DNA from 2 places in the Veillonella sp. CHU732 genome. Region 1 is predicted to be linked to the other one. Evidence: riboswitches for the same ligand, from Rfam matches in the RefSeq annotation. Region 1 holds a riboswitch; the other holds the start of a gene.
The links. A riboswitch is a leader RNA that binds a small molecule or an ion and turns the genes downstream of it on or off. The one in region 1 is predicted to bind thiamine pyrophosphate.

Region 1 (6,076 bases):
ACATCAGCTGGAACATCTTCACGTTTTAAGTATGTTGGGTTAGCAGCAGCGATTTGCATTGCTACATCTTTGCAAAGAGCTTGGAAATCATCAGTTTTAGCAACAAAGTCTGTTTCACAGTTGATTTCTACCAATACGCCGATACGTCCACCACCATGAATGTAAGATGCTACTACACCTTCAGCTGCAATACGACCAGCTTTTTTAGCTGCCGCAGCTAAGCCTTTTTCACGAAGAAAGTCAACTGCTTTTTGGATATCGCCTTCAACTTCTACCAATGCTTTTTTAGCATCCATCATACCTGCGCCAGTCATGTCGCGTAATTCTTTTACTAAAGCTGCTGTAATTTGAGCCATGATTTTTCCTCCTATAAATAATTAAGGTAAGACCTTAGCCTTACCTTAATTTTACATCGTTATTACTTATTTATCAATTAAGACTATGTCTGTATATATTGTTAAATAATCTTACAGATTCTTAAGCTTCTTCAGAAGCAGTTTCTGTACCGAAAGCGTCTTGTTCACCTTGACGACCTTCTAAAATAGCGTCAGCCATTTTACCAGCTAATAATTTAACTGCGCGAATAGCGTCATCATTTGCTGGGATAGGGAAATCAACTTCGTCTGGATCACAGTTAGTGTCCACAGTAGCTACTACAGGAATACCTAATTTTTTAGCTTCTGCGATAGCGATTTTTTCTTTTTTAGGGTCGATTACGAAAAGTGCACCTGGCATTTCTGGCATATCTTTGATACCGCCAAGATATTTTTCCAATTTTTCCCATTCATGACGAAGACGAATTACTTCTTTTTTAGGAAGAACTTCGAATGTTCCATCTTCAGCCATTTTTTCTAATTGTTTTAAACGTTTAATACGAGCTTCGATAGTTTTGAAGTTAGTCAACATACCGCCCAACCAACGTTCGTTAACGAAGTACATATTAGCACGAAGAGCTTCTTCTTTAACAGCTTCTTGAGCTTGTTTTTTAGTACCTACGAAAAGGATTGTTTTACCTTCTTGAGCTACTTCACGTAAGAAATCATACGCTTCTTCTACTTTTTTTACAGTTTTTTGAAGGTCAATGATATAAATACCATTACGTTCAGTGAAGATGAATTTAGCCATTTTAGGATTCCATCTTCTTGTTTGATGTCCAAAGTGAACACCAGCTTCTAATAATTGTTTAAGTGATACTACTGCCATGTTGGCACCTCCTGTTAAAAAACCTCCGCAACTCTCATCCCTCAGCAAACGCGAAATTGCGCACAGAACTGATAGTCTAGTTGCGTGTGTATTCATACTTGGTTAGTATAGCATAAAATGTGGGGTGAACGCAAGAGGGAATGCCTTAATTGCATCTATAAATCTTTCTTAGTAAATGAAATATTTCTAATTTCATATTTAAGCTTAGGATTTTTTTCATTATCTTCTTTTATAGATTTTCTAATTAACTCTTCCTCTTGTTTAAAGGCTTCTTCAAAAAATGAGTCATCTCCTTTATACAGCATCTTTTCACCATCACTAACAAGTATTAGCTTTCCACCATCTTCTTTAATACTATGTGATGCTCCATTCGATGCCGAATACACAAAACCATCTCTTACAGTAAGAATTTCTTCATATTTTTTAAACTTGTCAACTTTTCCTACCCATTCTTGTATTTCATCATATTGCGGAACTACACCAGCCTTATTAACACCTTTTTGTATTCCCCACATAGGATATCCTTCATAATCCTTAAAGTATTCTTCTTTATTTAAGAATTTGTGCTCTTCTTTAAATCCTTTTTGATAATACTTAGATTCCACCATTTTATATGTATGGTCACTAACTTTTTCAAGTGTTATTTTGTATATTGTACCACTTCTATAGCCAGATCCATCGGTTGAACCCGGTTGATATTGATACCACGTCCCTGATAAATCCGGACTGCCCCCTAATGAAGATACTGATCCGCAACCTGCCAAAGAGGCAACTATAGCTACTAAAGCAAAACCTTTTACAAAAGCTTGTTTTACGTTCATTTTACACACCTCTTCGTTTCCATACAATAAATCCACCGATTGCACCACCTATAACAATAATCGCAATAATTGTATTTCTGAAGAAATGAGAGGCGGTTGTAAATACAAAACGAATTTCTTTATCTTTCACAAATGTGATTGTATCGTCTTTCACTACACCATCTGTTTCAAATTCTTTTTTAATATCCCCATCAACTGTAATTTTTGTAGTACCAAAGGATTTACCCATATAGAACATGTATTCATTACTTTCATCACCATATGGGAAAATAACATTTTCCGCAGGAGTGCTACCTAATGCACCATAAATGATTCTGTATGTTTTTGTTAATTCCTTGTCATCATCAAATTTTGCTGTAATCTTCCAATTGCCAGATTTTACGGTACCATCTTTATCATTAATTTCTTTACCTGTTGGATCTACAGCTTCTAGTTTAATGTGCTTATCAGCAAACTCTTTTAGTGCTTGCTGGTCTTTTTGAATTTTTTCTTTAGTTTCCTTATCATCTAATTTTCCTACAGGCACGGAACCTTTTGCTTCTTTTTGTAAAGAATCTTGAAGTGCCGACTCTAATTCCACTTTACTCATTGGCTCAGGAATTTGTAGTTGTGACTCCCATTTACCACTAAAATCATTATCCACTTCAATATTCGAGTCCAGACTCGCACAACCCGCCAACACAAATAACGAGCAAGCTATCCCTAATAGTTTCCATCTTTTCACAATACATCCCCCTTGTTACGATAAGTATAAAACTGTTTTATGGATTAATAATCCCAGCCGAACATATGGAAGAGCCGGTCTTTGATGTGTTCGTCTTCAGAGTCTGGAATGTAGTTACCACGATATTTACTTTCTATACTACTATCTTTGTAAATTAAATTACCATGAACATCATAATAGGAGGTTGGTATAGAATACATTCCAACATTATGCCAAGACACTGAATTTACATAATATCTATTTGAATAATATTCTACAGTTACGACATCAGGTTTTACTTCCCCAAATCCGCCTAACCATTGGGATCCTAAAGGAGTAAATTCACGTTTAAATACGCCTTCTACCACACGATCCTGAGCTTCTCCTCTTGCAAGCACTTTAGTTCTATCCAAATATGTTTTATAGTATTTATTTTCAGCTACTAGAATCCACCGCTCTCCGGCTTGTGGTAAATGCAAATATCCATCCGATTGTTGTGTCACCTGTGTATTACTATCTGGAACCCCCAAAGCGTTATCTAATTTCTTTAACGTTTTACTTAACCAACTAGCTTCTACTGTAGCAGTACCCGCATTCACTGCAAATACACTTGCTAATACAAGAGCGACTGCTGTTCTTTTTTTCATAGCACACCTCATATAAATAACAAAAATACATATATGTTATTACTATCATACATCATAATATCTCTAGTAATCAACTATTTTACATGATATTTAGGACATATTTTTGATATTTCTTACCTAAAATCAGAAGTATACGAAATACATTGTGATAATATATGTAGGAAATATTTTTATGCATCTAACTTGTGTTGCCATTTATGCAACAAAAACAACCAACTCCTATACTGAGTTGGTTGCTTTGTTTCTCTTTTATAATATATCGATTTTCTCTCCCTCTAAGGCTTTGTTGATGCTCCGTACGGCGCAGAATTTTCCGCACATACTACAAGCTTCTTTGTGTCCTTCTTCTGGGGCACGACTTTCACGGATGCGACGTGCTTTTTCAGGGTCTAGTGCTACTGCATATTGTGCTTCCCAATCGAGTTTTTGGCGCGCCTCTGCCATGCGGTCATCGCGATCTCGTGCATTCGGAATCCCTTTTGCAATGTCTGCGGCATGCGCAGCAATTTTGAAAGCCATAATGCCTTCTTTCACATCGTTTTCGTCAGGTAAGGCTAAGTGTTCCGCTGGTGTTACATAGCAAAGGAATGCTGCCCCATGCATGGCTGCCACGGCACCACCGATGGCCGCTGTAATATGGTCATAACCTGGTGCAATGTCTGTTACCAATGGTCCTAATACATAGAACGGGGCCCCATCGCAGATCGTTTGTTGCACTTCCATGTTGGCTTGTACTTGATTCAATGGCACATGACCAGGACCTTCTACCAATACTTGTACACCACGTTCACGAGCTCGTTTTGTTAACTCCCCAAGTCGAACAAGTTCTTCAATTTGGCAGATATCTGTGGCATCCGCCAAGCAACCAGGACGGCAAGCATCGCCAAGGGAAATGGTCATGTCATATTCTGCACAAATGTCTAGAATTTCATCATAGTATTCATAGAAAGGATTTTCTTGACCAGTCATGGACATCCAAGCGAAAACTAAACTACCGCCACGGCTCACGATATTTAATTTACGTTTATGTCGTTTAATTTGCTCCACCGTATGTTGCGTAATCCCACAATGTAATGTGACAAAGTCTACCCCATCTTCTGCATGGAGACGGATCGTAGAAATAAAGTCTTCTGCAGTCAATTCACCTAAATCCTTCTGATGATGAATAACGCTATCATAGATTGGCACGGTGCCAATCATAACAGGGCATTCTTTTGTCAACAAACGGCGGAACACCTTTGTATCACCATGTGTAGACAAGTCCATAATAGATTCAGCACCTAATGCCACTGCATGATGAACTTTTTTCATTTCTTCTTCGTAGTCTGTACAATCTTTAGATGTTCCTAAGTTCACATTAATTTTTGTGCGCAACTTCTGCCCGATTCCTTCTGGTTGTAAAGATGTATGATGCTTGTTGCAAGGAATTGTTACATGTCCTTTTGCCACTAACTCTCGTAATACTTCAACATCCATGTTTTCTTTTTCTGCTACCACTTTCATCGCGTCGGTAACAATGCCTTTTTGGGCTGCTTGCATTTGTGTGTAAAACATAAAAAGCTCCTTTCATTACAAAGGAGCCTATTTGGGGTGCTCTATACACAAAAAGGTATCAACATTACATCGATACCCACATATGTCAGCGTGCTTCCTACGCGGGCATAATCCCGATCAGGTCAAAAGGTCAGGTACTTCATAGTCCTTTCTCAGCCTATTACATAGGCTCCCTTGCAAATCTAAAATATTTACTTGCTTATAGTATAGCATGAAATGATGGAATTTTATAGAGAATCATTGTGTTTAATTTCCAAAGCAGTATAAACCATCTTAATTAATACTTAGCTATTTTATGTTTATCCTCTTTAAAAAGTTATCTAACTTAATAAATCTACACTTTTTTTATTTTTAAACCCAAACAGCTGTGCTTCTTCATCATTACTGCATATGCTACTAATAACGTTTTGAATGCGGCTCCAATTATACTTTGAATTTATCATTTTCACCAATTCCATAACAATAAGAATTACAATGGAGGCTCCATTAGTTGGCTTTTCTTGTCCACCTTTTTCATCGTAAAAGAGTTGTTCTTTCCATACACTTCGTATTTTAGGTTTCGTCTTTAACTTTATATCTATTAAATTGGAGTTATGTGCACATATATTACGGATGAAATGTAAACATTTTAGCCACGAAACTAATTCCAAATTTGAGCAATTATATGTACTCGCTAATTGCGTTAGATTTTTTTCACTTAAAATTTCTATCATTTTTAAAACAGAGTCAAATGTCAATAAATCTATTGCAAGCCAGATGCTTGGAAAATTATCTACATCAAAATTATCCTTAGATTGAGAGGATATATAATCCGAACGTTTCAAAGAGTTTTGTAACTCTTCCTTTATTCTATACTGTTTCTTTTCTATAGTATATCTAGTGGCCTTCGACCGATTAGCCCACTGCGCAAAATTTAAATATCCAAAAGCCCCATATCTTTCACCTAATATTCTAGCTAAGTTCGTTTTTATTGATATTTCAATTTTTTCAATAGCATGAATTAGTGACACTCGTAGATTTTTATCTTGATAGTATCTCTTTAATACTGTCGAAAAATGTATACAATTATAATTAATCATTCCATCTTCCGAATAAGTAGCAAATGGTTCTGCAAATTCTTTCAGCTTATAATAATTAATATGTTGAAT
Region 2 (6,076 bases), 130 kb from region 1:
AAAATAATAAGGGGAATATTAACTTTTGCTCAATTTGCTAATGATATAGGCCGTTGCAATGGTTGCTAATGCTGTTCCTACGATAGTAGATAGGCTAGCCCCTAAGAATGGGTTGCTGTCAAGGAATTGATGGTACATATAAGTACCAGATGCCCAACAAATGATATACAAGCTAGGTCCATGGTCAAGGTGTGGACAATGACGTAATAAGAAATAGTGAGTTAATAAAATAGCAATCATTGGGGCAAATACGGATCCAATCATATATAAGAAAGGGATGATATTATCCATTGGATAGATGGATGCACCGATAGTGCCAATGATCGTAACAATAATACCGATGGTACGACCAGAATATTTAGTCTGCAAGCTTTCAGAGGAAATACCAGCAGATAGGGCATCCATAAAAGTAGTTGTGACAGTAGAGAATACGATGATAATTAATCCACCAAATCCTAAGCCAGCATGAAGTAGAACCTTTGCAATGTTGCTTTCATTTGTATAGAGGGCCGCAGCGAGGCCTAATACATACATGACAGAACTAGTTACGCCGTATACGATGGCACTAGATGCAGTACCTGCCACAGGATTCTTGGATAATCGAGTATAATCACTAATCAATGGTAGCCAAGACAATGGCATAGCAATGGATAATTCCAAGGCCGCTGTGAAAGTCATTTCATTAGTGATGATGCCTTGGCTGTGAATGGAACTTTCTTGTAACAAGCTAATTAGCAAATAGATGCACAGAATACCTAAGCCGTAGCCCATGATGCTGTTGATGTACCCCATATTACGGATACCGATGAATAGCCATACAATGATGAGAGCACCGATAATGATAGTCCACGCAGTGAATGGTAGATCCCACAATTCTGCGGCACCAAGAGCACCGTCATAGATCATAATACCGGTCCAGCCGATGAGTTGTAGAACGTTTAAAATGGAAAATAATTTCATGCCTCCATTGCCAAAGACAGTGGATACAGTTTGCATAGAACTCATGTGTTCACGAGCGCCGATGAGTCCTGCACCAAATAATAACAAACAGCCGATGACGTGACCGATGATGATGGCTAATAGGCCATCGGAAAATCCTAGGGGCGCAAAATAGGTGCCCGTCATAATTTCAGCAATGGAAAGAGCGGCACCGAACCAAATGAGGGACAACCGCGATGATGAAAGTTTTGAATCACTCATGAATACTCCTAACTATGCCAGTAGGAACAAAAAAGACTAATCTGAAACGATTAGCCTGTAGATGATAGATATTCTTAAGAGACCTAGTATTGCAAACAGGAACCATATGGTAATGTGTCCTTATGTGTTTGTATAGGTACTACAAAATATACTAATATATCCCTACGTTGGCATTATCCAAATCAGGTTATGGGTTAGTAGCACATAGCCACTTCTCAGCCCACTTTAGTGAGCACCCCTTACAGATGTATTATACGAATTGAATGATACTACGTCAATAGCAATATATAGGTGAATGTAATGTATTATATGAAATACATAGGATATATGAATGTCTATATTGAGAGGGAATCTCTTCTAGTGAAAGTAGTTTAGCTGTAATTTATTGTATTGCATTGGTTACTATTTCATGTTATAACTAAATTAATATAAGAACCACTAGGGGTGCTTATGCTGAGATTGATGAGTATCAAAACCCTAGACCTGAACCAGATAATGCTGGCGGAGGAAAGTGGATGGCATCGAATACTAGACATTGTACAAGAACCGTCCAAAGGATTGGTTCTTTTTTGTTACTAGTAAAGGAGATACCTATGAAATTACATAGAGCGTTAACAATTGCAGGAACAGATCCAACAGGCGGTGCAGGGGTGATGGCGGACTTGAAAAGCTTTCAAAGTCGTCATGTCTACGGTATGGCGGTGATTACTTCCGTAGTGGCACAAAATACTTGTGGTGTAACCCACATTGCCCATATGGATGTATCTATGATTGAAGCACAGTTACAATCGGTGTATACAGACATAGTACCAGAAGCAGTGAAAACTGGTATGTTAGCCACAGCAGAGATGATGGAACTCATAGGAACATATATAGATCCTAAGGTACCCTATGTGTTAGACCCTGTGATGATTGCCACCAGTGGGGATCGATTGATTTCCGATGAGGCGGTGAAAGCCTTACAAAGTAAATTGATTCCGAAAGCAACATTGATTACTCCGAACCGCAGTGAAGCTGAGGTATTGGCGGATATGAAAATCGATACGGTAGAAGCTTTGCATACAGCAGGGATTCGTATTTTACAAGAATTAGGTCCTCAAGCAGTCATCATCAAAGGTGGTCACATCGGTGAAGAGGCTACAGATTACTTGTTTACAAAAGATACGATGTCCATGCGTCGCTCTTGGACAAGTCCTAAATATGACACAGTACACACCCATGGCACAGGTTGTACATTCTCTGCTGTTATAACAGCAGAACTTGCCAAAGGTAAATCTTTGGAAGATGCCATTACCATTGGTAAAGAATATATTCGTTTAGCAATCTTGCACAATCCAGAGTTGGGTACAGGCAATGGACCAGTGAATCATATGGCCTATGGAGATGAATATTCTGAATAATCTACCCAAGTCTATGAGTATGATACAAGTCATATCGAATAGTTTGAGTGTCGTGGTATACTATAAGTAATCTGTTTTGATTGTTATATAAGAAACGAGGATTATTTTGAAACGCTATGATATAGATACAGTGCGATCCATGATGGGGTTGTACTTCATTTGTGGGACGCCGAATACGAAGGATATTCATAAAACATTGACAGAAGCTTGTAAAGGAGGTATTACATGCTTTCAATTCCGTGAAAAAGGGGAAGGTGCTCTAGTAGGTTCAGATAAAGAACAGTTGGCACGAGAGTTGCAACACATTTGTAAGGAATATGGAGTGCCTTTCATCATCAATGATGATGTAGAATTAGCTGAAAAGATAGGCGCTGATGGTGTTCATGTTGGTCAAGACGATATGGACTTAGAAGAGGTACGCAAACGATTGCCTCATGCCCTTGTGGGGACGTCTATTAACTCTGTAGAAGAGTTAGAGAACACAAGGTTAGACTATGTGGATTACATCGGTGTAGGTCCTATGTATGCAACAAGTACAAAGAAAGATACCAAAACTGTGCGTGGGCCCGAATTAATTTTAGCTTTACGTGCTCATAACCCGACAATTCCTATGGTGGCTATTGGTGGCATTAATCGAGATAACTTTGATGATGTCCTAGCTGAACCAGTGGATGGTATTGCGGTCATCTCAGCCATCACGGAAATGGAAGACATCGAATATGAAACTGCCATGTGGATAGAGAACATGGAATGGTGTAAGATGTTCTTGGAAAAATAGAGCTGTATTATCTGTGGAACACTGGTGTATGAGAAACTTAAGGATTCTCATTGGGTTATCCCTTGACACTAATCCCTTTTATCCATACAATAATATATATACATAAGTGATGAAGCAGAGGAGTATACTCCCTTTAGCGAGTGAGGATGGTGAAAGCTCACAATTGAGTAGAAGGCGCTGTGGAGCATGAGCAGGAACGTTGTACCATACTAGGTATGGACAATTAGTAAAGGCTATTTTTTAAAAGAGGGCATTAGCCAATTAGGGTGGAACCGCGGGTATATCTCGTCCCTGTAGCGATTTTCGTTGCAGGGACTTTTTTATTCCCTGTAAAACATAAGGAGGAATGGAAATGACATTTCAAGAGATGATTTTTACACTCCAAAACTTCTGGGGTGAACAAGGTTGTATTTTACAACAACCATATGACATTGAAAAAGGGGCGGGTACGATGAACCCAGCCACATTCTTACATGCCTTAGGACCTGAACCTTGGTCTGTATGTTATGTAGAACCATCCCGCCGTCCAGCAGACGGACGTTATGGTGACAATCCAAACCGTTTATTCCAACATCATCAATTCCAAGTTATCATCAAACCTTCTCCAGACAATATTCAAGAATTATACTTGCAAAGTTTGGCTGCTCTTGGCATTCATGCAGAAGATCATGATATCCGTTTCGTAGAAGATAACTGGGAGTCTCCAACATTAGGCGCTTGGGGCCTTGGTTGGGAAGTATGGTTAGATGGCATGGAAGTAACGCAATTTACCTATTTCCAACAAGTGGGATCTATCGATGTAAAACCAGTATCTGTAGAAATCACATATGGTTTAGAACGTTTGGCTATGTACATTCAAGGCGTAGAAAATGTGTATGACTTACAATGGAACGAACAATATACATACGGCGATGTATGGCATGCAAACGAAGTAGAACAATCTACGTACAGCTTTGAATTAGCAGATACAGATATGTTATTCAAATTGTTCGATATGTACGAAGCAGAGGCGACACGTGTATGTCAATTGGGCTTTGTGTTGCCGGCTTACGATTATGTGTTGAAATGTTCTCACACATTCAACTTGCTAGATGCACGTGGTGCCATTTCTATTTCTGAAAGAACAGCTTTCATCGGTCGTGTTCGTAACATGGCTCGTATTTGTGCACAAAACTATTTGGCGAAACGAGAAGAACTTGGTTTCCCATTGTTGAAAGGAGATAAATAAGATGGCTAAGGATTTACTCTTTGAAATTGGGGCAGAAGAAATTCCTGCAGGATTTTTGCCAAATATTATTAAACAATTAGGTGAATTAGCAACAGCTGCCTTGGCAGAGCGTCACATTCCACATGGCTCTGTAAAAGTCTATGCCACACCTCGCCGTGTTGCATTACTCATCAATGACGTAGCAGAACGTGGTGAAGATGTTCATGAAACACATAAAGGTCCATCTGTGTCTATTGCTTATGATGCTGACGGCAATGCTACAAAAGCAGCCATCGGTTTTGCTCGTGGTAAAGGATTAGATGTATCTGAATTAAAAGTAGTAGATGGTTACATCTTTGCGGACACAACAACAGCTGGTTTAGATACAAAAGAAGTCTTATCTGACGTATTACCATCCTTGATTACAGGTTTAAGTTTCCCTAAATCCATGCATTGGGACGATTTAGAAGAACGGTTCGTTCGTCCAGTACGTTGGTTGGTGGCATTATTTGGACAAGACGTAGTACCAGTGACATTTGCTAATGTAACTAGCTCTAATGTGAGCCGTGGACATCGTTTCCTTGGTGAGTCTGAATTGACTATTACAGAACCAAAAGACTATGTGGATACATTAACTAAGAACTTTATTATGATCGACCAAGACGTTCGCCGTGAGACGATCCGTAAACAATTAACAGAATTAGCAGTAACTAAAGGGGCTACTGTGGTGTGGGATGAAGATTTATTAGACGAAGTTACATTCTTAGTAGAATATCCTACAGCACTTTGTGGTACTTTTGATGAAAGCTATTTAGCGTTACCATCAGACTGTATTATTACACCAATGAAAGACCATCAACGCTATTTCCCAATGGTGGATGGCAAAGGAACATTACTTCCTATGTTCTTAACTGTTCGCAATGGGGATAGCAAATCTCTAGAAGTGGTAGCAGCTGGTAATGAGCGTGTACTTCGTGCTCGTTTAGACGATGCGAAATTCTTCTTTAATGAAGACCGTAAAACTCCATTAGCTGGTCGTTATGAAGCATTGACAAAAATTGTCTTCCAAGAAGGTTTGGGCAATTTAAAAGATAAAACAGAACGTCTATTAACATTAGGTACTACGTTAGCAAAAGAAGTAGGTTTTGCAGATACAGCTACCTTAGAACGTGCTACACACCTTGCTAAAACAGACTTAACAACAGGTATGGTGAGTGAATTTACTGAATTGCAAGGTATTATGGGTAAAGAATATGCTTTACTAGATGGCGAAACACCAGCTGTAGGGGAAGCAATTTTTGAACAATATTTGCCTCGTTTTGCAGGGGATATCTTGCCAAGTACCGATGCAGGTCGTATTTTGAGTATCGTTGATAAAGTAGATACCATTGTAGCTACGTTCAGCCGTGGTTTAATTCCAACAGGTTCCCAAGATCCATATGCATTGCGCCGTCAAACGATTGGTATCATCAACATCTTGATGGATAGCAA

Region 2: another riboswitch for thiamine pyrophosphate. It lies ahead of cytX (putative hydroxymethylpyrimidine transporter CytX); the one in region 1 lies ahead of thiC (phosphomethylpyrimidine synthase ThiC).

The regions. Positions count from the first base shown of each region.
Region 1 is NZ_RQVC01000001.1:33,397-39,472, reverse strand. It holds gene tsf (translation elongation factor Ts) at 1-356, opposite strand, end outside; gene rpsB (30S ribosomal protein S2) at 478-1,203, opposite strand; gene EO121_RS00200 (hypothetical protein) at 1,359-2,024, opposite strand; gene EO121_RS00195 (hypothetical protein) at 2,026-2,748, opposite strand; gene EO121_RS00190 (hypothetical protein) at 2,793-3,374, opposite strand; gene thiC (phosphomethylpyrimidine synthase ThiC) at 3,624-4,928, opposite strand; TPP riboswitch at 5,006-5,114, opposite strand; gene EO121_RS00180 (Abi family protein) at 5,249-6,076, opposite strand, start outside.
Region 2 is NZ_RQVC01000001.1:160,436-166,511, reverse strand. It holds gene cytX (putative hydroxymethylpyrimidine transporter CytX) at 19-1,200, opposite strand; TPP riboswitch at 1,343-1,450, opposite strand; TPP riboswitch at 1,631-1,727, shown strand; gene thiD (bifunctional hydroxymethylpyrimidine kinase/phosphomethylpyrimidine kinase) at 1,794-2,600, shown strand; gene thiE (thiamine phosphate synthase) at 2,707-3,378, shown strand; gene glyQ (glycine--tRNA ligase subunit alpha) at 3,731-4,606, shown strand; gene glyS (glycine--tRNA ligase subunit beta) at 4,608-6,076, shown strand, end outside.